Regions from separate parts of the Noviherbaspirillum saxi genome, predicted to be linked through region 1. Evidence: predicted binding sites of a transcription regulator. Region 1 holds the regulator's gene; each other region holds the start of a gene.
The links. The regulator sigma-54, encoded in region 1, starts transcription at its own class of promoters, with help from an activator protein. The targets are predictions, from matches to a motif close to TGGCANGNAANCTGCTTT.
Positions count from the first base shown of each region.

Region 2: a site for sigma-54 is predicted at 4,017-4,034, ahead of D3871_RS02300 (TorF family putative porin). Genes of this name have one in related genera too.
Region 3: a site for sigma-54 is predicted at 5,065-5,082, ahead of D3871_RS11855 (ammonium transporter). Genes of this name have one in related genera too.

Region 1 is NZ_QYUO01000001.1:3,187,322-3,195,217, forward strand. It holds gene D3871_RS15055 (monovalent cation:proton antiporter family protein) at 1-82, opposite strand, end outside; gene D3871_RS15060 (KpsF/GutQ family sugar-phosphate isomerase) at 319-1,347, shown strand; gene D3871_RS15065 (KdsC family phosphatase) at 1,347-1,874, shown strand; gene lptC (LPS export ABC transporter periplasmic protein LptC) at 1,871-2,452, shown strand; gene lptA (lipopolysaccharide transport periplasmic protein LptA) at 2,489-3,037, shown strand; gene lptB (LPS export ABC transporter ATP-binding protein) at 3,039-3,779, shown strand; gene D3871_RS15085 (RNA polymerase factor sigma-54) at 3,797-5,278, shown strand; gene hpf (ribosome hibernation-promoting factor, HPF/YfiA family) at 5,378-5,725, shown strand; gene D3871_RS15095 (enoyl-CoA hydratase/isomerase family protein) at 5,878-6,963, shown strand; gene D3871_RS15100 (deoxyguanosinetriphosphate triphosphohydrolase) at 7,012-7,896, opposite strand, start outside.
Region 2 is NZ_QYUO01000001.1:466,610-474,505, forward strand. It holds gene D3871_RS02285 (putative bifunctional diguanylate cyclase/phosphodiesterase) at 1-1,831, shown strand, start outside; gene D3871_RS02290 (YifB family Mg chelatase-like AAA ATPase) at 1,988-3,511, opposite strand; gene D3871_RS02295 (accessory factor UbiK family protein) at 3,612-3,854, opposite strand; gene D3871_RS02300 (TorF family putative porin) at 4,091-4,843, shown strand; gene D3871_RS02305 (P-II family nitrogen regulator) at 4,862-5,200, shown strand; gene D3871_RS02310 (ammonium transporter) at 5,211-6,755, shown strand; gene D3871_RS02315 (IS4 family transposase) at 6,909-7,896, shown strand, end outside.
Region 3 is NZ_QYUO01000001.1:2,511,375-2,519,270, forward strand. It holds gene D3871_RS11845 (sensor domain-containing protein) at 1-511, shown strand, start outside; gene D3871_RS11850 (sensor domain-containing protein) at 651-3,143, shown strand; gene D3871_RS29790 (hypothetical protein) at 3,423-3,605, shown strand; gene D3871_RS11855 (ammonium transporter) at 3,814-5,016, opposite strand; gene aat (leucyl/phenylalanyl-tRNA--protein transferase) at 5,199-5,921, shown strand; gene D3871_RS11865 (arginyltransferase) at 6,023-6,757, shown strand; gene D3871_RS11870 (quinone-dependent dihydroorotate dehydrogenase) at 6,828-7,871, shown strand.

The DNA of each region.
Region 1 (7,896 bases):
GCAAATGCAGCATGCGGAAAGCAACGACTCCCAGCACCGCGGCGCTGAGCAGGATGAGCGTCAGTTCTAGAGCTGAAAACATTCTGTATTTAATTGCGTTCCAAGTTGAGCGCCAGTGTGTATTGTTTCGGCTCCATGAAAGCGAGCGTTTTCCCCTAGCGGGTCTTGTCACCCGGCCAACAAGGGTCGGCCCGGCTTAGTGGCTCGACAGGGCAAAACAACACGCCTGTAGAAGAATCAATTTGAGCATCATCAAAACCCAATTTTTTGTTTGGACTGGCAGATTTTTTGCTTTCCCAATTCGTTTATACTTCGGGCATGAGTGTACCTGATGCAAAAACTTTGCCGAAAGCTTTTGATGCGAAAAGTGCAGCCCGCGCGCTGGCACTCGCGCAAGAGACCTTGCAGATCGAAGCCGATGCCCTGCTGGCACTAAAAAACCGGCTCGCACAACAAGTCGAAGGCCCTTTCAGCGAGGCTGTGCGCCTGTTGCTGCAATGCACAGGCCGTGTAGTCGTGTCCGGCATCGGCAAATCCGGCCATATTGCCCGCAAGATTGCCGCCACGCTGGCATCGACCGGTACGCCGGCGCTCTTCGTCCATGCCGCCGAAGCCCTGCATGGCGATCTCGGCATGATTACCGAACACGACGCCGTCATCGCGATCTCTTACTCGGGCGAAGCTGCCGAATTCATCGCAATCATTCCCATCATCAAACGCATGGGCGCCAAGCTGATTGCCATTACCGGCAATGATGAATCGCGCCTGGCCCAGCTCGCCGACGTGCATTTGAATGTGCGGGTCGACAAGGAAGCCTGTCCGCTGAACCTGGCGCCAACGGCCAGTACGACCGCCACCCTTGCACTGGGCGATGCGCTGGCCGTTGCCCTGCTCGATGCCCGCGGTTTCCGTGAAGAAGACTTTGCCCGCTCTCATCCGGGCGGTGCGCTTGGCCGTCGCCTGCTGACCCATGTGCGCGATGTGATGCGCAGTGGCGACGCGGTGCCGGCAGTACGCGCGGATGTGCGCCTGCCATCGGCCTTGCTTGAAATCACCAAGAAGGGCATGGCGATGACTGCTGTGGTCGATGACCAGGGCCGCGCGATCGGTATCTTCACCGACGGCGATTTGCGGCGATTGATAGAAACCGCGCAAGACTTCGGCAAACTGGCGATGGCCGATGTGATGCATGCCAATCCGCGTACGGTTCATCCTGACCAACTCGCGGTCGAAGCCGTCGAAATCATGGAAACTTTCCGCATCAATCAACTGCTGGTAGCGGATGCGGACGGCATTCTGGTCGGCGCTCTGCATATTCATGACTTGACGCGTGCGAAGGTGATCTGATGCAAGATGACACAGTGACACGTGCGGCGCGCGTCCGCCTGATGATATTCGATGTCGACGGCATCTTGACCGATGGCAGCCTGTACTATGGCGCCGATGGTGAATTGATCAAGACTTTCAATGTGCTCGATGGTCATGGCATCAAGCTGCTGCAACAGTCGGGCGTTGCAACCGCGATCATCAGTGCGCGCAAATCGGCACTGGTGGCGCGACGCGCCGCCGACCTCGGCATTCAGCATCTGTTCCAGGGGGTGCACGACAAGCGCGCGGCATTCGAGCAACTGCTCGCGCAAACTGGCCATGCCAAGGAAGCATGCGGCTTCATCGGCGACGACGTCATCGATCTTCCCATCCTGCTGCGCGTCGGTTTTGCCGCGAGCGTACCGAATGCCCATCCCGAAGTACAGTCGCGCGTGCATTTCGTGACGCGCGCGCAAGGCGGACACGGTGCCGCGCGGGAACTATGTGATTTCATCCTGCGCGCGCAGGGAAATTACGAGGCGGCGCTGGCGCCGTATCTGGCATGAATGGCCGTCGCTTCCGACTGATTGCCATCCTGGCGCCGTTGGTTGCATTGGCGCTGGGAAGTTTCTGGCTATTTGAAGTGATGCGACGCGCCAGCGATGAAGTAATTCCCACACCGGAACGCAAAGAACCCGATTTTTACGTGGAAAAATTCAGCTACGTGAAAATGACAAAAAGCGGCAAGGCACAATACCATTTTTCCGGAACAAGAATGACGCACAATCCGCAGGACGATTCTTACGATATCGAACTGCCTGTGGTCAAGAACCTCCGCGGGGCGAACGGTCCGATGACGCTGCGCGCCAAGCGTGCGACAGTCAACAGCGACAATAGTCAGATTCATATGTACGAGAACGTGCGCATGGACCGGCCGGCCACTGCCGACAGCGAGGCGATGCGGCTTTTGTCCGATTACCTGTTGGTGCTGCCGGACGACGACGTCGTCAAGAGTGACAAGCCGGTAGAGATTCACCTCGGTCAGTCGGTACTTACCGGCACCGGCATGTTTGCAAACAACGCGACGCGTGAACTTCGCCTGGCGGGCAATGTTCATGGCACTTATCAAGCTCCTCAGCGCTAATTCGTTATAACGTATGCTTCTCTTCCGGGATTTTTGATGAAACGTTTTTTTTGGATGCTGTTGCTGCTGGGTGCGACTGCCACAGGCAGCGTACAAGCGGAAAAAGCGGATTCCGAGAAGCCGACCAACGTTGAGGCCGATCAAATGGCCTATGACGACGTCAAGCAGATCAATACCTTTACGGGCAATGTCGTGCTGACCCGTGGCACCTTGGTCATGCGTGCGCACAAGCTGGTCGTATCGCAGGACCCGGCCGGATATCAGTATGCGACGCTGACCGCGGCGCCTGGCGGCCTGGCGACATTCCGGCAGAAGCGCGATGCCGGGCCCGATCAATGGGTAGAAGGGCAGGCTGAGCGTATCGAATACAACGGCAAGACGGAAATGGTGAAGCTGTTTTCAAAAGCGAAGATGCGGCGACTGGAAGGAAAGAAGCCAACCGATGAAGTCGAAGGCGAGTTCATTTCCTACGACAGCCGCGCCGAGTTCTTCACGGTCAACAATACACCATCGGGCGAAACCAAGCCTGGCGGCGGGCGTATCAAGGCGATCATACAGCCGCGCAATGACGCAAAGGACAAGTAGCATGGCAAGCACATTGGTCGTTCGCGGCTTGCAAAAGAGTTACGGCACTCGACAGGTTGTGCACGACGTGTCGCTGCAGGTGGAAAGTGGTGAAGTGGTCGGATTGCTGGGCCCGAACGGGGCCGGCAAGACCACGTCGTTTTACATGATCGTCGGCTTGGTGCCATCGGATTCCGGCGAGATCGACCTCGACGGCGTCGCGATATCGCGCATGCCGATTCATCGTCGTGCGACACTTGGATTGTCTTACCTGCCGCAGGAAGCGTCAGTATTTCGCAAGCTGACGGTGGAAGACAATATCCGCGCAGTACTGGAATTACAGCGGGTCAATGACAAGCCGCTGCCTAAAGCGGAAATCGACAAGCGCCTCGGAAGATTGCTGGCCGAGCTGCAGATCGAACGGCTGCGCGAAAACCAGGCGCTGTCGCTATCCGGCGGCGAACGGCGCCGGGTCGAGATCGCGCGTGCATTGGCGACCAATCCGCGCTTCGTGCTGCTGGATGAACCATTTGCCGGCGTCGACCCGATCGCGGTGATTGAAATCCAGCGCATCGTGCGCTTTCTCAAGGAGCGCGGTATCGGTGTGCTGATCACCGACCATAACGTGCGCGAAACGCTGGGCATTTGCGATCGCGCCTATATCATTAACCAGGGGTCGGTATTGGCAAGCGGCCGACCTGACGACATTATTGCCAATGAATCCGTGCGCCGGGTCTATCTCGGCGAGCACTTCCGGATGTAAGGAAGAAGCAGACAGGCATGAAACAGACACTCCAACTTCGCGTATCGCAACATCTCGCGCTGACCCCGCAACTGCAACAGTCTATCCGTCTGCTGCAGTTGTCGACGCTCGAGCTGCATCAGGAGCTGGAACAGATCCTTTCCGACAATCCCATGCTGGAACGCGTCGACGATCCGCTCGATCATTCAGTGCGATTGCTGGCAGATGGTGCGATCAACACGCCGCCGGCCAGCAACACTTCTGAAGCGCCGGTCCAGGAATCGTCTTCGACCACGCGCGAAGAAGGAGAAGGTAATTTTGAGGGCGGCGAAGGCGGCGAGAATGCGACAGCCTCCGACAACGACTGGAGTTTCGACGATGTCGCCCGCACCTCAAAAGCGCCGGAAGACGACGATGCGCGTCCTCAGCTCGAAGCGCATGAAACCACGCTGCGCGAACACCTGCTCGAGCAGATGCGGCTGACGGTGCGCGAACCACGCGATCGCGCACTGGTGGAATTGATCATCGATGCGCTCAATGACAACGGCTATCTGGATGAACCGCTGGAAGAAATTCATGCGCGTCTTCCGGAAGAGCTCGACATCGACATCGACGACCTCAATGTCGCGCTAAAACTATTGCAAAGTTTCGAGCCGGCCGGTGTCGGCGCGCGCAATGCGTCCGAGTGCCTGTCGATTCAAATCCGCCGCTTTCCGAAAGTACCGATGGTGACGCGGCGGCGTGCGCTCGATATCGTGGAAAAGCATCTGTCGTTGTTCGCCCAGCGCGATTTCAATAAGCTGAAAAAAGCGCTCGATTGCGACGATGAAGATCTGCGCGAAGCACAATACGTAATCAAGCAATGCAATCCGCACCCAGGTGCGCTATATGCGTCCGATGCATCAGATTATGTTGTGCCGGACGTGATTGTGAAAAAAACCAAGAACGGCTGGCAAGTCATGCTCAATCACGATGTCATGCCCCGACTGCGCGTCAATGCGCTCTATGCGAATATCCTCAAGCAGAGCAAAGGTGAGGGATCACTCTCTTCACAATTGCAGGAAGCGAAATGGCTGATCAAGAACATGCGTCAGCGTTTCGATACCATCCTGCGTGTTGCACAGGCAATTGTCGATCGGCAGAGGAATTTTTTCTCGCACGGGGCAGTTGCAATGCGCCCCCTTGTCTTGCGTGAAATTGCTGATACACTTGGTTTACACGAGAGCACTATCTCTCGGGTAACAACTCAAAAATACATGCTCACTCCCCATGGCATGTTCGAGTTGAAGTATTTCTTCGGTAGCCACGTCGCCACGGAAGCAGGGGGAGAAGCTTCATCGACGGCGATACGGGCCCTGATCAAACAATTGATAGGAGCAGAAGACCCCAAGAATCCTTTTTCAGATAGCAAAATAGCGGATATGTTGGGGGAACAGGGCATGGTCGTGGCACGACGTACTGTCGCAAAATACCGTGAAGCCCTGAAAATTCCTCCAGTCAATCTGCGCAAATCCTTGTAGTCTTTGTTGTAGTGATGTTGCTGTGTTCCAGCGTAGCCGGTCTACGCATTCCGGGGCACGTTTGCGAACCTCCAGCGACGCCATCCATAGGAGCGCTGTATGAATCTCATAATCAGTGGACATCATCTCGATTTGACACCTGCCATTCGCGAATACGTGCAAAACAAGCTGGACAGGATTATTCGCCATTTCGATCATGTCATTGATATTGCAGTCATCCTCGGGGTTGAAAAGCCCTCTGAAAAAGATAAGCGGCAAAGAGCCGAAGTCAATCTGCGCTTGAGGGGGAATGTCATACATGTGGAAAGCTTTGCCAAAGACCTGTACGCGGCGATCGATACGCTGATCGACAAGCTGGACCGCCAGGTAATCAAGTACAAGACCAAGATGCAGGATCATCAGTGCGAAGCGCACAAACGCATGCCGGAAGCACCGACAGCCGCGTAAATCGTGATCCACGCCGGGCAAACCGGCATCGCAATGAAGGGCGCCATGGGCGCCCTTTTTTGTTGGCGGTATCTTGAATGTCGGCGCCGCGACCGACGCCGCAATCGCATAGCCGATAGAATATGGCGTTTCGAATCCATACTCGCCTCTCCATGACCGAATTCGTCCGCACCGCGATCCATCACCATCTTGGCGTCATCACACTGGACCGTCCGAAGGCGCTCAACTCGCTATCGCTGGCCATGGTGCGCTCCATCACGCAGGCCCTGCTTGCATGGCGCAACGATCCGGCGATACGTGCCGTGCTCATTCACAGCAGCAGCGAAAGGGCATTCTGTGCCGGCGGCGACATCCGCTTCTTCCACGATGCAGGCAGCGCCACGCCACGCGGGGACAGCGCCTTGCTGGAAGACTTTTTTACCGAAGAATATGCGCTGAACCACCTGATCCATTTCTATCCGAAACCGTACATTGCGATCATGGATGGCATCGTCATGGGCGGCGGTATGGGGGTGGCACAGGGCGGTGAATCGAACCGGCTGCGCATCGTTACCGAGCGTACCAAGATGGCGATGCCGGAAGTGAATATCGGACTGTTTCCCGATGTCGGCGGCAGCTACTTCCTTTCGCGCGCACCCGGGCAGCTGGGTACCTATCTCGGCGTGACCGGCGAAGTGATCGGCGCGGCAGATGCGCTGTATGCGGGGCTGGCCGATGTATTTGTTCCTGCGTCGGAGCTGGCCACGCTGCTGGGCTTGCTGGCGACAGCGACCGATGTACGCGCTGCCGCGGCCGAGTTCGCTGCACCGTTCAAGACCCAGATCGATCCGGCTGCCAGCAAGCTTGCGGCACAACATGCATCGATCGACCGCCATTTCGCACATGACAGCGTAAGCACCATTACCGCCTCGCTCGCGGACGATGGCGACGCGTTTGCACAGAATACGCTTGCAGTCATGCAGAAGCGCTCTCCTCTGATGATGTGCGTGACCTTGTCGCAGCTGCGGCAGGGAGCGGCGATGAGCGTGGCCGATTGCCTGCGGATGGAACGCACGATGGTGCGCCGCAGCTTTGAAAGCGGGGAGGTGCTGGAAGGCATCCGCTCGGTGGTCATCGACAAGGACAATACGCCGAACTGGAATCCACCGTCGCTGGAAGCGGTTGATGATGCAATGATTGCACGATTTTTCGAACCGGCGTGGCCAGCATATGCGCATCCGCTACGCGACCTTGCCTGATAGAGATCCGATCTACGCTGAGCAGTGTATGCAGCGTCTGCGAGGCATTCAGATTTCGCCGACGGTGAACAAGCGGCGGTGCTCGCGCATCGCATAGCGGTCGGTCATGCCGGCAATATAGTCGGACACCTTGCGCGCCCGTGCCTGCTGACTGCCGCGTTCGGTTACCTGGTAGTCGGGAGGAAGCAGGCGCGGCTCCGCCATGAATGCGTCGAATAGTTCGCGCACGATGCGGCGTGCCTTGCTGGTCATGCGATTGACCTGATAGTGATGGTAGAGATTGGTGCGCAGAAAGCGTTTGAGCAGCACGGCTTCCTGCTGCATCGCGTCTGAAAAATTGATCAGGGGAGGCACATTGCGCACATCGTCCAGTGTCCTTATCCCTGCATCACCAATTCTGGCCTTCGATGCCTCGGTCAGATCGACGATCAGCGCGTTGATCATTCGCCGTATCGTTTCATGGATCGCGCGCCGGCCGCCGATGCCGGGATAAACCACTTCCACTTCGCGCCGGTGCCGGGCGTAAAAATCGACTTCATCGAGCTGCGCGGTGGTGATGAGGCCCGAGCGCAGTCCATCGTCGATGTCGTGATTATTGTAGGCAATTTCATCGGCCAGATTCGCAAGCTGAGCTTCCAGCGTCGGCTGTTTCTTGTCGATGAAACGCTGGCCGATGTCACCGAGCTTGCGCGCATTGGACATCGAACAATGCTTGAGCACGCCTTCCCGTGTTTCGAACATCAGATTGAGTCCATTGAAAGCGCCATAATGCTCTTCCAGTTCATCGACCACCCGCAAGCTTTGCAGGTTATGTTCGAAGCCGCCAAAATCCTGCATGCATTCATTGAGTGCTTCCTGCCCCGCATGGCCGAAAGGCGTATGGCCGAGGTCATGGGCAAGCGAAATCGCTTCGACCAGGTCTTCGTTCAGATG
Region 2 (7,896 bases), 2.7 Mb from region 1:
GGCGGAGGCACTGCTCGAACAAAAGAGCCTGGAACTTTTTGCCAGGGAGGCGCAAGAACGGAAGCTGGCGGAGCTGGCCTTGCGAGAAAGCGAAGAACGCTACCAGTTACTGGTGGAGTTGTCACCGGATGCCATCCTGATTGAAGCCGGGGGGCGATTTATCTTTGCCAACGCAGCGGCTGTGCGCCTGTTCCGGGCGCAAGAGCCAGCTGATCTGCTGGGCTATCGGATGCTCACGCTTGCCGCCCCAAGTTGTCGGGCCGACGTGGAGGCGGCGGTCCGCGACCTGGTGCAAGGGAGATTTTGTCCGACTGTTGAAGAGCAAGCGGTTCGATTCGATGGAACGATCGTGGATGTTGCGGTGACGCGTCTCGCATTCGACTATCGAAACAAGCCCGCAATCCAGATAGTGGCGCGCGATATTTCCGAGCGCAAGCGCCTCGAAACGCAGCTCAATTACCTGGCCACGCATGACACAGTGACTGGATTGCCAAACCGCATGCTGTTGATGGATCGCCTGCGTCAAATGATCATGGACGCGAAACGCCGACACGACCAATTTGTCGTGTCCTTCATCGATCTGGATCGCTTCAAGTGGGTCAATGACAGTCTGGGCCACGAAGCAGGCGACACGCTGCTTAAAATCATGTCCCGCAGAATGTCCAGCTGCCTGCGCGAGTCCGACACGGTCGCGCGCATCGGCGGAGATGAATTCGTCCTTCTCACACAGGATGCCGGCAATCGGGAACAGACCATGCAAATGTTGGGCCGTGTGATGGCTGCGGTGTCCATGCCCTTGACCCTCGATGGTCATGAAGTGGCTGTCACCTGCAGTTTGGGCTGCAGCACCTATCCGGATGATGGGCAGGACGCCGAAGCGCTGCTCAAGTGCGCCGATGCCGCGATGTACAGGGCAAAGGAAATGGGGCGTAACAAAGTGCAGATTTATGACATGGAATTGCGTAGCCAGACCGACAAGAGAGTGAGGCTGGAAACCGATCTGCGCCATGCGGTCGAACGCGGAGAATTGGTTCTCCACTATCAACCGCAGGTCGATCTGCAGGATGGCAGCATTGTGGGGGTGGAAGCATTGCTGCGTTGGCAGCACCCCGAGCTCGGCAGCATCGCGCCTGCCGGCTTCATTCCCATTGCCGAAGATAGCGGCCTCATCGTACCTATCGGCGAGTGGGTGATCCATCAGGCCTGCATGCAAAACAAAGCTTGGCAACAAGCCGGCCTTCCACCGATACGGGTGGCCGTGAACTTGTCCCCGAAACAGTTAAGTGCTCCCGGACTGATAGACTTCATCGCCCAATGTCTGTCCACCAGCGGGCTCGATCCCTCCCACCTGGAGCTGGAGCTCACGGAAAGCGCGTCGATGGACGATCCCGACACGATCATCCCGCTCATGCACAAGCTGAAGACCCTAGGCGTGAGGCTGTCGATCGACGACTTCGGCACCGGTTATTCGAATATGCAGTATTTGAAAAACTTCCCGGTGGATAGCCTCAAGATGGATGGTTCCTTCGTCAGGGAGATCACGACCGATTCACGCAGCCTCGCCATCGCCGACGCGATTGTCGCCATGGCGCATCGGCTCGGTCTGCAGGTGGTCGCCGAAATGGCGGAAACCGAAGACCAGGTTATGCTGCTCGCGTCGCATGGCTGCGACCACGTACAGGGCTATTATTTCAGTCGTCCGGTAGGCGCTGCTGAGTGTGCGGAGCTGTTGCATGCCGCTCGCCTGCCTCTTCCTGAAAAGCGCAGATGGCAATGCACTGTACCGGGCAGATTGCCAGTGCCTTCACGTAAGGCTGTAAAAGTCGCTTAGGAATGTGTACGGAATAAGTTACCGATTTGGACGCGTCCGACGGGATGCGCTGCAAGGCGCGAGAAGGAGTCATAGCGAGCTATGGCGACGCCGAGCAACGCTGCAGCGCGCCCGTCAGACGTGAACCAAATCGGGAAATTATTTCGTGCACGTTCCTTAATGTTCGCGTAGTGCGCGCCGGTACTGAATCGCTTCGGCGATATGTGCCTGCCCGATCGTGGCTGCGCCCGCCAAGTCGGCAATCGTGCGTGCGACCTTGAGCACGCGGTGATACGCGCGCGCCGACCAGTGCAGTCTCGTCATCGCAGTACGCAATATCTGCTCGCCCGCCTCGTCGGGCTTGCAATGCAGATCGATCTCGGCAGTCGACAATGCATGGTTGCCCTTGCCTTGTCGCTGCAACTGCAGTGCGAAGGCGCGTTCGACGCGTTCCGTGATGCGCTGCGACGGTTCGCCGTCGGCTTGCTTCAGCAAGTCCTCATGCGGCAACGCGGTGACCTGAATCTGCATGTCGATGCGATCGAGCAGCGGACCGGAAATCTTGTCCTGGTATCGGGCAACCTGATCCGGCGTGCAGCGACAGCGATTGGCGGTGTGACCCAGATAACCGCAGGGGCAGGGGTTCATCGCCGCGATCAATTGAAAGCGGGCGGGAAAATCAGCCTGCTTCGCCGCACGCGAGATCGTGATATGCCCGGACTCTAGCGGTTCACGCAACACTTCCAGCACTTTTCTGTCGAATTCCGGCAGTTCATCGAGAAACAAGACGCCGCGATGCGCAAGCGAGATTTCACCCGGACGGGGTGAGCTGCCGCCGCCGACCAGCGCCACGCCGGAGGCGGTATGGTGCGGCGCGCGGTAAGGCCGAGCCTTCCAGCGCGCAATCGAAAAGCCGCTGGTCAGCGATTGCACGGCGGCCGACTCCAGCGCTTCGTCGTCGGTCATCTGCGGCAGGATGCCGGGGAAGCGCTGCGCCAGCATCGATTTGCCGGTACCCGGCGGGCCGGCCATCAAGACACTATGTCCGCCGGATGCCGCGATTTCCAACGCGCGCTTGGCCTGCAACTGTCCTTTAACGTCGGCGAAGTCCGGATAAGTCGGACGCGCCGGCGCCGCTTCGGCGCGATGCCGTGCGAGTCGGGCATCGCTGCCGCGCGAAGCGAAGTGTGCACACACCTGTAACAACGATTCCGCCGGATAGATGGCTGCGTCGGCGACCAGTCCGGCCTCGTCTGCATTGGCGCGCGGCAGGATGAATGCGCGTTGCTTGCCGGACCTGTCGGCCGCGCGGTGCATCGCATAAGTCATCGCCAGCGCGCCGCGAATCGGCCGCAACTCTCCCGACAGCGAGAGCTCACCCGCAAATTCATATTTGGCAAGTTCGTCGCCGGGCATCTGTTCGGAGGCAGCCAGGATGCCCAGCGCGATCGGCAGGTCGAAGCGGCCGGACTCCTTGGGCAGGTCGGCCGGCGCGAGGTTGACGGTGATGCGCCGCGCCGGGAATTCGAAGCGGGCGTTTTGCAAGGCGGCCCTGACCCTGTCCTTCGATTCCTTTACTTCTGTTTCAGGCAAGCCGACGATCGTGAAAGAGGGTATGCCATTGGCAAGGTGAACTTCGACGGTGACTTCCGGCGCCTGCATGCCGGACAGGGCGCGGCTTTTCAAGACAGCAAGACTCATTGACCCTCATGGAGCTTTTGTTTTTGGTATTCATACCGATGGCGTGCCGGATGATGGCTCACGCGAGTCACGCCAAGTCTGCGCAAACCGGCTGCCGGCCTTACGGTTTTTTGAGCTGGACTTCCAGTTCGGCTACCCGAGCTTCCAGCGCTTCCAGCTTGGCACGGGTCTTTGCCAATACCTGTGCCTGAATATCAAACTCTTCTCGCGTCACCAGATCGAGCTTGGAAAAACCCTGCGTCATCATTGCCTTGACGTTCTTTTCAACGTCCTTCATCGGTGAATTCTCGATGGCCTGGTTGATCTTGCTTTGCAGATCATTAAAAAAATCGTTCTTGTTCATGGTCAATCTTCTTTCAAAAATTCGCACTTGCTTGGTGCGTACCGTTTCGGTGCGCCTCAGCGTGGTGCGATATGTTGGTGCACGTCGCCAAACCCAGTGCGTTTACTTGCCGAAGCTCCATAAAATGGAAAGTTTGATAACGCAATTGTGGCATGAAAACGGTGGCATGAGTTCTGCTAAGTAGTTGGGGAAATGCAATGCCACGAATTTTTCTTCACCTACAAAAAGGGAACGACATGAAAAAAATGATTCTTGCTGCCGCGGTCTTCGCTGCTTGTGCGACGTCTGCCTCGGCACAGCAAGCCGCCCCGGCAGCTTCCGATCATACCTTTACCGGTAACCTGACTCTCGCAACGGATTATCGTTTCCGCGGCATTTCCCAGACTTTCGGCAAGCCGGCAATCCAGGGCGGTTTCGACTATGCGCACAGCAGCGGTTTCTATGTCGGTAACTGGAATTCCAATGTCAGCGGCAACCAATATCCCGATGGCGCCAGCATTGAGATGGACCTGTACGGCGGCTACAAGTTTGAAGTCATGCCGGACCTGACCGCCGATATCGGCTTGCTGAAATACTACTATCCCGGCGTTCGTATCGGCGGTATCAAGGCCGATGCGCTGGAGCTCTACGTCGGCGCGACCTACAAGTGGTTCTCGGCGAAGTATAGCCATGCAGTCAGCGACGAATACTTCGGCTTCACCAATGCCGATGGTTCCTATTATCTGGACCTGAACGCCAACTTTGAAGTCGCCGACAAGACTACGCTGGGCTTCCACGTCGGTCGCCAGAAGTTCAAGAACTCCGGCGCGTTCAACTATACCGACTACAAGCTTGGCGTCGCACGCGACGTCGGCTTTGCCACAGTCGGCCTGGCCCTGGTCGGTTCCAATGCCGATTCCGCTGTGTATACCGTTTCCAACACCAGCGGCACCAAGCGGAAAGACGTGAGCAAGAATACCGTCGTGCTGTCGCTCTCCAAGACTTTCTAAATCTCTTAGGGGTTCATCATGAAACTGATCACCGCCATCATTAAACCGTTCAAACTGGACGAAGTGCGCGAATCTCTTTCGGCGATCGGCGTGCAGGGCATTACCGTCACCGAAGTCAAGGGGTTCGGCCGTCAGAAGGGCCACACCGAGCTGTATCGCGGCGCGGAATATGTCGTCGACTTCCTGCCCAAGACCAAGATCGAGGCAGCCGTGGACGACGCTATCGTCGATCGCGCGATCGAAGCAATTGAAAGCGCGGCACGCACCGGCAAGATCGGCGACGGCAAGATTTTTGTCTACGACCTGCAGCAAGTCGTCCGTATCCGTACCGGCGAGACCGGCAAAGAAGCCCTCTAAGGAGATTTTGATGAAAAAATTAATTGCAAGCTTCCTGGCGACCAGCACGCTGCTGTTCGCGGTCGGCTTTGCGCAGCCAACGCTGGCTGCAGACGCCCCCGCGGCAACGTCCGAACCGATCGTGCTGGCGCAGGCAACTGCCCCGGCCGCCGATGCCGCAGCGCCGGCAGCAGCAGCTCCGGCTGCGACCGCACCCGCCGCCGCAGCAACACCGGCCGAAGCGGCAGCACCGGCCGCCGCACCCGTCCCTAACAAGGGCGACACCGCATGGATGATGATGGCCACCGTACTGGTCATCCTGATGACGATTCCTGGCCTCGCCCTGTTCTACGGCGGCCTGGTGCGCACCAAGAACATGCTGTCGATCCTGATGCAGGTGTTCATGATCTTCTCGATGATCGTGGTGTTGTGGGCCATTTACGGCTACTCGCTCGCGTTCACGGAAGGCGGCAGCTTCATCGGTTCGTTCGATCGCCTGTTCCTGAAAGGCATCACGCCGGAATCGGTCGCCGCGACCTTCAGCAAGGGCATCGTGATTCCCGAGTTTGTGTTCGTCGCGTTCCAGGCAACCTTTGCAGCGATCACTTGCGGCCTGATCGTCGGCGCATTCGCCGAACGCATCAAGTTCTCGGCTGCGCTGCTGTTCATCGTACTGTGGTTCACCTTCTCCTACCTGCCGATTGCGCACATGGTCTGGTTCTGGCCTGGTCCGGATGCCTATGTCGACGCAGCCGCTGCCGAAAAGGCGACAGCTGTTTCCGGCTGGCTGTTCCAGAAGGGCGCGCTTGACTTCGCTGGCGGTACTGTGGTCCACATCAATGCCGCGATCGCCGGTCTGGTCGGTGCTTATGTGATCGGCAAGCGTATCGGCTACGGCAAGGAATCGATGGCACCGCACTCGCTGACGCTGACCATGGTCGGTGCATCGATGCTGTGGGTCGGCTGGTTCGGTTTCAACGCCGGTTCGGCGCTCGAAGCAGGCGGCACCGCTGCGCTCGCACTGGTCAATACCTTGCTGGCAACAGCTGCGGCAACCCTGTCCTGGAGCTTCGGCGAATGGATGGGCAAGGGCAAGCCTTCGATGCTGGGTGCGGCTTCGGGGGCGGTTGCAGGTCTGGTCGCGATTACTCCCGCAGCCGGCTTCGTCGGCGTCATGGGTGGCCTGGTAATCGGCCTGCTGTCCGGTATCATCTGCCTGTGGGGTGTCAATGGCCTCAAGCGCATGCTGGGTGCGGATGACTCGCTTGACGTGTTCGGCGTGCACGGCGTCGGCGGTATCCTCGGCGCGCTGCTGACCGGCGTATTCGCGGCTCCTTCGCTGGGCGGCACAGGCATCTATGACTACGTTGCCAACAAGGTTGCCGCAGAGTACTCGATCGCAGGCCAAGTCTGGATCCAGTTCCAGGGCGTGCTGACCACGGTGATCTGGTCTGGCGTTGTGGCCTTCATCGCCTACAAGGTGGTTGACCTGATCGTCGGTCTGCGTGTGCCGGAAGAAGAAGAGCGCGAAGGCCTCGACATCTCCAGCCACGGCGAATCGGCTTACCACTCGTAATAGCCATACGGCAGCACTCATTTCCCCGCTTGCGTCAGCAAGCCTTGAAAGCGCCTCTTCGGAGGTAATGCCGTTCAGTTAAGAACTGAACGGCATTTTTGTTTTGGGAAACAGGTTGTAAACCTTGGGCGGTGATGTTAACTTTTCGGCTTCATGCTTGCCGACGCCCTGACCCTGCTGCTGGATGCACAAGACGCGCCCGACTGGGCGCGGTTGGGCGCGCATTTACCGTACGAGTGGATTGCGCAGGCTGTCGCAGAAACCGGCAGGGCCAGCCTCCGACATCGGCGCTTGCCGGCCGAACAGGTCGTGTGGCTGGTCGTCGCGCTGGCCTTGTATCGCCACCAATCGATTAGCGAGGTGATCGACGCACTCGATCTGGCGCTGCCGGCTGTGCAGGCACCGTTCGTGAGCAAGAGCGCGGTGGCGCAAGCACGCCAGCGACTGGGGGAAGCGCCGCTGAAATGGCTGTTCCAGACGTCGGCGCGGGCGTGGAGCAGCCAGGACAAGAATGCTTACCTGTTCAAGGGATTGAGTCTGTTGGCAATGGACGGGACGACCTTGCGAACAGCGGATAGCCCCGCCAATCGGGAACACTTTGGCGCCCAATCGTATGCCAGTGGCGCGGTGGCGAGCTACCCGCAAGTGCGCGGGGTAACACTGACGGCTATTCCCACCCACCTGGTGGTCGATGCCGCCTTCGGCCGGTACGATAGCAATGAAATGCTGTACGCAAAGACGCTGGTGCCGGGCATCCCGGATCATACGCTGACAGTGTTCGACAAGGGCTTTCTGGCCGCGGAAATCCTGTGCGGGCTCACGGCCAACGGACAGAACCGGCACTTCCTGATACCGGCCAAAGGCAACACCCAATGGGAAGTGGTCGAAGGCACACCGGAAGATGCGATCGTGCAGATGCGCGTGTCGCCGCAGGCCCGCAACAAGTCGCCCACGTTGCCCCAATTCTGGCGTGCACGCGCCATTGCAGCAATTGATCCGCAAGGCCGCAAAAAAGTGCTGCTGACCTCGCTGACCGACCGCCAACGCTTCAAGGCGAGCGAGATCGTCGCTTGCTACGGCCGCCGCTGGCAGATTGAAACGAGCTATCGTGAACTCAAGCAATCGATGATGGGGAGGGCAC
Region 3 (7,896 bases), 680 kb from region 1:
AAGCATGGCGATCAATGTGTCGGCCTCCCAATTCCGTCACCCGGAGTTTGCCTCGCGCATTACGCAAACCATCGATGAATCCGGCATGGATCCGACCTGCCTCGAGATCGAACTGACTGAAAGTACGGTGATGGACAACATCACGGAAGCAATTGCCAAACTGACGCATCTCAAGTCCCGCGGTGTGCGCATCGTCCTTGACGACGTAGGCACCGGCTACTCGAATCTGAGCCATCTGAGCAATCTGCCGCTGGATAAATTGAAGATTGACCGTTCTTTCACGGACCAGCTTGAATCGAACGAGTCCAGCCAATCGATTGCCGACACGATCATCGGCCTCGGGCGCGCGCTGAATCTCGAAGTGGTTGGCGAGGGCATCGAATCCGAAGGAGCGATGCGTTACCTGCGCCACCATGGCTGCGATCAAGCCCAAGGCTACCTGTTCAGCAAACCGCTATCAGCGCATGACTTTGAATCCTGGTACCGAGCACATGATGGCCACTGTCACTAACAGGTGATCGCATCCAGAAAGCGTTGCTTCCCCGACTGCAGGCCGGCTTGAACACCAGCTCGCCGGAACAGAATTTTCAATTGCTGAAATATTGACTCGGATCTTTTTCGCTGACGAGTCGCATTAGACGAAAAAGCATATGAAATTATTGGAAATGAATGAAAAGCGCGAGGAGTTATTCAATGCAATCATCAGAAATGCCATGGATGCCTTGATCGTCATTGATGCACATGGTGTCGTCCATGCATGGAATCCAAAAGCGACGCGCATATTTGGCTGGCATCAGGAGGAAGCCCTCGGCAAGCCGCTGTACGCACTCATCGCACCGGACAACATGCGCATGTCGGCCGCCGATGAAGACAATGCGCAGCAATACTGGCGGACTGCTGATCTTCTCGTGCTCAATGAGCGCACCCTGATGTCGGTCCGGGACAAGGCAGGCAGACCACTGCGTATCGAAGCGACGGTGACGCCACTCGCGCTGGAGGGACGGGTTCTCTATTGCGCCTCGATACGCAATCCGGTCTCCGCAAACGTTCACGAGAACACTCAAGAAAAGTCGTGGACTGAGTTACCGGCTGATTCGAGCCGCGATCAGCGCATGATTGACCACTTGCCGGATGTTATCTGCACCATCGATACAGGCGGTCAATTTACATTGGTCAGCGCCGCATCCGAGCGTATCTGGGGCTACCGCCCGGAAGAACTGTTACACCGTAGGTATCTTGAGTTCACGCACCCGGACGATCGCAGCAAGCATTCGGCTGCCCTTCGCAAGGTGCGGCAGACCGGCCCTGGCTACTCTATCGACAGCCGATTCATCCGCAAGGATGGCAGCATCGTACATATCGCATGGTCAGCTAACTGGTCGAGGGCCGAACAACACTTTTATTGCGTCGCCCGTGACAACACCGAAATACGAAATGCGGCGCTTACCCTGATCGAGCACGAACAGCGCTTTGAATCCTTGTTTGAACACCATCCCGATGGCGTATTTGCATTCGATCTGAATGGCCATCTCTTATCGGCAAACAAGGCGTTTTCCCAACTCACCGGTTATTCCGGCAGCGAGCTGGCGGCAATGCCGTTTCGGCCAATGGTGGCGCCGGAAAGCGTGGATCTGATTGAACAGCATTTTGCGGCGGCAGTGAAAGGGTCAGCCTCCAGTCTCGATGTCATCGGCATACGCAAGGACGGCAGCAGCTTCGATGCCCACCTCACCGTCGTTCCCATCATTGTCAATGACCGTGTCGTCGGAGTTCACGGCATCGCGCGCGATGTAACCCATAGCAAGGACTACGAGCGTCGAATCGAGCACCTTGCGACTTATGATGCTCTTACCGGACTACCCAATCGCAACCTGCTGGATGACCGCATCAGGCACGCGATCGTGCAGGCCGAGCGACAGGGCGGACGTGTCGGCGTCCTTTTTCTTGACCTTAATCGTTTCAAGATCGTCAACGACAGCCTGGGCCATGACAAGGGCGACATCCTGCTGCGCATCATGGCGGATCGGCTCAAGCAATGTGTGCGCGAAGTCGATACCGTCGCGCGGATCGGCGGCGACGAATTTGTAATCGTGCTTGAAGACGTCCGTTCGCCGGAAGATGTGATTGGAATCGCACGCAACCTGCTCGCCGTCATCGAAAATCCCGTCGCGCTTGAGGGCCACGATTTCACGGTCTCCAGCAGCATCGGTTGCAGCTTGTTTCCCAAAGATGGAACCGATGCTGCCACTTTGTTAAGAAACGCGGATCTTGCCATGTACGAAGCCAAGGCAAGTGGCGGCGGTTCATTCCGCTTCTACAAGGCAGACATGAACGAACGGGTCAAGGCAAGATTGATGCATGAGCGCCAACTCAGACTGGCGCTGGAACGCGGGGAACTTGTGGTGTATTACCAGCCGAGAGTCGACATCAACAGCAATGAAATCGTGGGAGCCGAAGCGCTGGTGCGCTGGCATCATCCCGAACGGGGACTAGTGCCTCCGAATGAATTCATCCCGCTTGCCGAAGAGGTCGGGCTGATCAATGAACTGGGCGAGTGGGTGCTGCATACGGCGTGCAAGCAAAACCGCCGCTGGCAAGAGGCCGGATTGCCAGGTTTAAAGGTATCAGTCAATCTTTCCCCTTATCAGTTGGCGCCCGACTCCACCATTACGCATGCGGTGCGCAAGTCGTTGATGCAAAGCGGACTGGATGCCCGCTGGCTTGAGCTGGAAATTACGGAAAGCAGCTTGATGCAAAATGTAGAATCCACCTTGTCCAAGCTTGCGGAAATACGGGATGCCGGTGTATCGATCTCCATCGATGATTTCGGCACCGGCTATTCTTCGCTGAGTTACCTGCGCCGCTTGCCGGTTGATACGCTCAAGATCGACCAGTCATTCATCCGCGACATTTCAGGAAGCCGGGATGATGCTGCGATCGTATCCGCAACGATTGCCCTGGCGCATACCATGCAGCTCAAAGTTGTAGCCGAAGGTGTGACCACCGAAGAGCAGATCCGCTTCCTTGAAGAACATGACTGCGATGAAATGCAGGGCTTTCTGCTCAGCCCCGCCGTGCCGCCCGAAGAACTGTCAACGCTGCTCAATCGAAATCGTTCGATGTCCGGCAGGCCGCTCTCGTAGGACATTTCCGATGTGCAAGCACAGTAGACCGATGACCTTGATCAGTTGAATTCATACTGGGCCATCCGGCAGGATCCGTTGCACAGTTGGGTACAGGATTGGAAAATGTAATAACTGCATATGCTCGAAATTACATCTGCTTTCGTCAGATTGAATACATCGGTTTCGAACGCAGGAGAGCACCATGGCCCGAAGCCCAAGCGCTTACCATGGAACTGCACAATCCGGCACAGGATTTGCTCAATGCATTCGCATTACTCAATTTTTCAGAAAACCGTTATGTGCGCCTCAGATGAAATGATCGAATCGATGGTCGCTTCCTTGAGCGAAGAAGCAAGCGACACGGACCGGCGGATGTTCAAGCACGCATTGCGGCAGTTGGTGAAGGTCGCTCGTGAAGAACAACTGGAAGCCATTCAAAACGACTTTGACGCCGTGTATAACGTGCTGCGCGTTCGCTGAATACCTGCGCGATGCGTATCGACAATGCCTAGAGCCGATCCGACTTCATTGACCCTGCAAAATTTACCGGCCGTCTGCCCGACCGGCAATCTCTTCGTGTCCAGTTAAAAGGCACAGGCTCATCATCACGTGCGCCGGCACTCATCCGAATCCCGGCTATGAATTCACATCAGGCCGGTCTTGCCTCGTTTATATCAATCTCAAATGGCTACCAGCTTGTTTCACGTTCCGCCGTTGCGCTGATCTTGTGAATCGACAAGTCGGCCCCGTCGAATTCCTGCTCCGCGTCGAGGCGAATGCCGACGATTTTCTTGAGGGCGCCATATACGATGGTCCCGCCGAGCATGGCGATGCCAATGCCGAGCGCCGTTCCAATCAGCTGAGACATGAACGACACGCCGCCTATACCGCCCAGGGCTGTCTGCCCGAAAATGCCGGTGGCAATCCCGCCCCACGCACCGCAAAGGCCGTGCAGCGGCCACACCCCGAGTACGTCATCGATTTTCCATTTGTTTTGGGTCAACATGAACATCCATACAAAGATGGCGCCGGCAATGCCGCCGGTTAGCAACGCTCCTAGCGGGTGCATCAGATCGGACCCGGCGCACACGGCAACCAGTCCGGCCAACGGACCGTTGTAAGCAAAGCCGGGGTCGTTCTTGCCAAGCAGGACGGCGCTCAGAGTGCCGCCCACCATGGCCATCAGCGAATTCATCGCAACCAGCCCGTTCATCTTGTCGAGTGTTTGCGCACTCATTACATTGAAGCCGAACCAGCCTACCGCAAGTATCCAGGCGCCAAGTGCAAGAAAGGGAATACTGGAGGGCGGATGCGCGGCGATTGCTCCGTCTTTCGAATAACGTCCACGACGCGCGCCGAGGAACAATACCGCTGGCAAGGCTGCCCACCCGCCGACTGCGTGCACCACCACCGAGCCGGCAAAATCATGGAACTCCGCCGAGAAGACTTCCTTCAGCCAGGGCTGGATACCTAATCGCTGGTTCCATGCAATACCCTCGAAAAGCGGATAGATCAGCCCGACAAGTAGCGCGGTAGCCACCAGTTGCGGATGAAATTTTGCGCGTTCCGCGATACCGCCCGAAATAATCGCGGGAATGGCAGCCGCGAAAGTCAACAGGAAAAAGAACTTCACCAGTTCGAATCCGTTTTTGGCGGACAGGGTTGTGGCGTCAGCAAAAAAATGCACGCCGTAGGCAATGCCATAGCCGACAAAAAAATACGCTATTGTTGAAACGGCAAAATCGACTAAGATTTTGACCAAGGCATTGATCTGGTTTTTCTTGCGAACCGTGCCCAGTTCAAGAAAGGCAAAACCCGCGTGCATCGCGAGAATCATGATGGCGCCAAGTAAAATGAAAAGGGCATCAGCGCCATGTTTAAACGCATCCATGTAAAAATCTCCCTGTTTATGTGCATTGTTTGAAAATGGTGCTTCCCATAAGCAATAAATATTCCATTTTGGTGCAATTTTGTAACACATTGATTTTTCTACGGAAATTTTTATTGACACGGGATTCATTGCTATTCCGCACTGTTAGCGTGCAAAAAATGACCTACTTTGGGGATTCGTGAATGATTCCATGGCTTGAGGCCGACACTCCCTTTCCGGACGTCAGCTATGCATTGACTGAAGAAGATGGCGCGGCCGGCTTGCTGGCAGCCGGCGCTGATCTGTCGTCCGACCGCCTGCTTGATGCATACCGGCACGGCATATTCCCGTGGTTTTCGGAAGGACAGCCTATCCTGTGGTGGAGCACCGATCCGCGGATGGTGTTGTTTACTGAACGCTTCTCGGTCTCGTACAGTCTGAAAAAATCGCTGAGGAAGGTGCACAGCAGCCAAACTACCGATGGGCGCTGGCAAATACGCTTTGACAGTGCATTCGAGGAAGTCATGCGTGCCTGCGCCGCTCCCAGACGCGATGGCGCCGGCACATGGATTTCCGATGACATCGTGCGCGGCTATTGCGAATTGCATCACCGCGGGCATGCGCATTCATCCGAGGTATGGCTGGATGGCCAACTCGTCGGCGGCGCGTATGGCGTTTGCATCGGCAAGATGTTTTATGGCGAATCAATGTTTGCCCGTGCCACCGATGCATCCAAGATTGCACTGGCCTATCTGGTGCACTTTCTGAAGGCGAACGGGGTAATCATGATCGATTGTCAACAGGAGACCTCGCATCTTGCTTCGCTTGGCGCCGGCCCGATTCCGCGCAGAGATTTCCTCGCGCATCTGGCAAGCGCCACGCGTCAAGCGCCTATCGTCGTCTGGGAGCCGCTTGCTCTATTTTGAAGACTGAGCAAAAAATTGTTATCCCGCCTCGGCATCCGGTGTAAATTAGAAAGGCGCTGAACACCATCCTTCTGTCACCATCGCAGTCGGACTTTACGTATATGACGCACTTAAAAGACCTGCCTTTCGCCACCTTGCAGTTTTATGCGACAGCTCCTTACCCGTGCAGTTATCTTGAAGGCCGACAGGCGCGGTCTCAGGTCGCGACACCATCCCATCTGATCAACGCCGACGTCTATGCCGAGCTGGTGAAGAATGGATTCCGGCGCAGCGGAATCTTTACCTACCGACCCTATTGCGATGGATGCCAGGCCTGCATACCCGTACGAGTAAAGGCGATCGAGTTTGTCACCACCCGCAGCCAGCGTCGTGCCTGGACCAAGCATGCCAACCTTGAGACCTGGGTGACGACACTGGCGTACGTGCCGGAGCACTATGACCTCTACCTGCGCTACCAGGCGGCACGGCACGCCGGCGGAGGAATGGATCAGGATAGCCGGGACCAGTATGCGCAGTTTCTTTTGCAGAGCAAGGTCAATACCCGGCTGGTGGAGTTTCGGGAAGCGGATGGAACGCTGCGCATGGTCAGCATCATCGACGTACTCAATGACGGCCTATCTTCGGTCTATACCTTTTACGATCCGGATGTGATTGGTGCTTCCTATGGCACCTACAACGTCATGTGGCAGATCGAGCAGGCGCGCCGGCTTGAGATTCCCTATGTCTATCTGGGCTATTGGATTCGCGACAGCCAGAAAATGGCGTACAAGGTCAACTTTCGCCCGCTCGAAGCGCTGCGAAACGGCAAATGGCAAGATTGGCATGCGGATGTCTGATCTGCAGGCGGCAAGGTTAAAATAGCGCCTTTTGCAAGGCCAGTCCGGCTGCGCGCCCTCTTTCTCTGCCATGTCCGACAAACTCCTCTATTCGCTCGCTCGTCCTTTCCTTTTCTCGCTCGATCCCGAAGCCGCACATAACCTGACCTTGCCATGGCTGAGGCGTGCAGCGGCGCTCGGGCTGACCCGTGTCATGCCGCGTCCGGAAAAGGATGCGCGTACCGTCATGGGGATCAGTTTTCCGAACCCGGTCGGACTGGCCGCGGGGCTGGACAAGGATGGTGCCTATATCGACGGGCTGGCCGCGCTCGGATTCGGCTCCATCGAGATCGGCACCGTGACGCCGCGCGCGCAGCCGGGCAATCCGCTGCCGCGCATGTTCCGCCTGCCGCAGGCGCATGCCATCATCAACCGCATGGGTTTCAACAACGGCGGGGTCGATGCCTTTGTCGCCAACGTGCAGGCATCGCGGTTCTATCAAAACCGGGAAGGCGTACTTGGACTCAATATCGGCAAGAATGCCGATACGCCCATCGAGCGCGCGGCCGATGATTATCTGTATTGCCTTCAAAAGGTTTACCCTTACGCCAGCTACGTAACAGTCAACATATCCTCTCCCAATACGAAGAACCTGCGCCAGTTGCAAGGGGCATCCGAACTCGACCTGCTGTTGTCGGGGCTCAAGGAAGCGCAACAGCGCCTTGCCGATCAGCACAAGCGCTATGTCCCGATTGCGTTGAAGATTGCACCAGATATCGATGGCGAACAGGTCCGCACGATTGCTTCGGCCCTGATACGGCACCGCATGGATGGCGTGATCGCTACCAACACCACCATTACCCGCGATGCGGTCCAGGGCCTGCGGCATGCCGAGGAAACCGGCGGATTGTCGGGCGCGCCTGTATTCCACCCATCCAACCAGGTCGTGCGGGCCTTGAAGGCGGAGCTCGGAGATGCCATACCGATCATCGGTGTCGGCGGCATTCTGTCCGGTCAGGATGCGCAGGCAAAGGTCGATGCGGGCGCAAGCCTGGTCCAGTTGTACACCGGCCTGATCTATCGTGGTCCCTCCCTGATCAGGGAGTGCGCGGCAGCGTTGCGCAAATCGCGTTAAAGTCTTTGTGCTTCGTCGCAGCAGC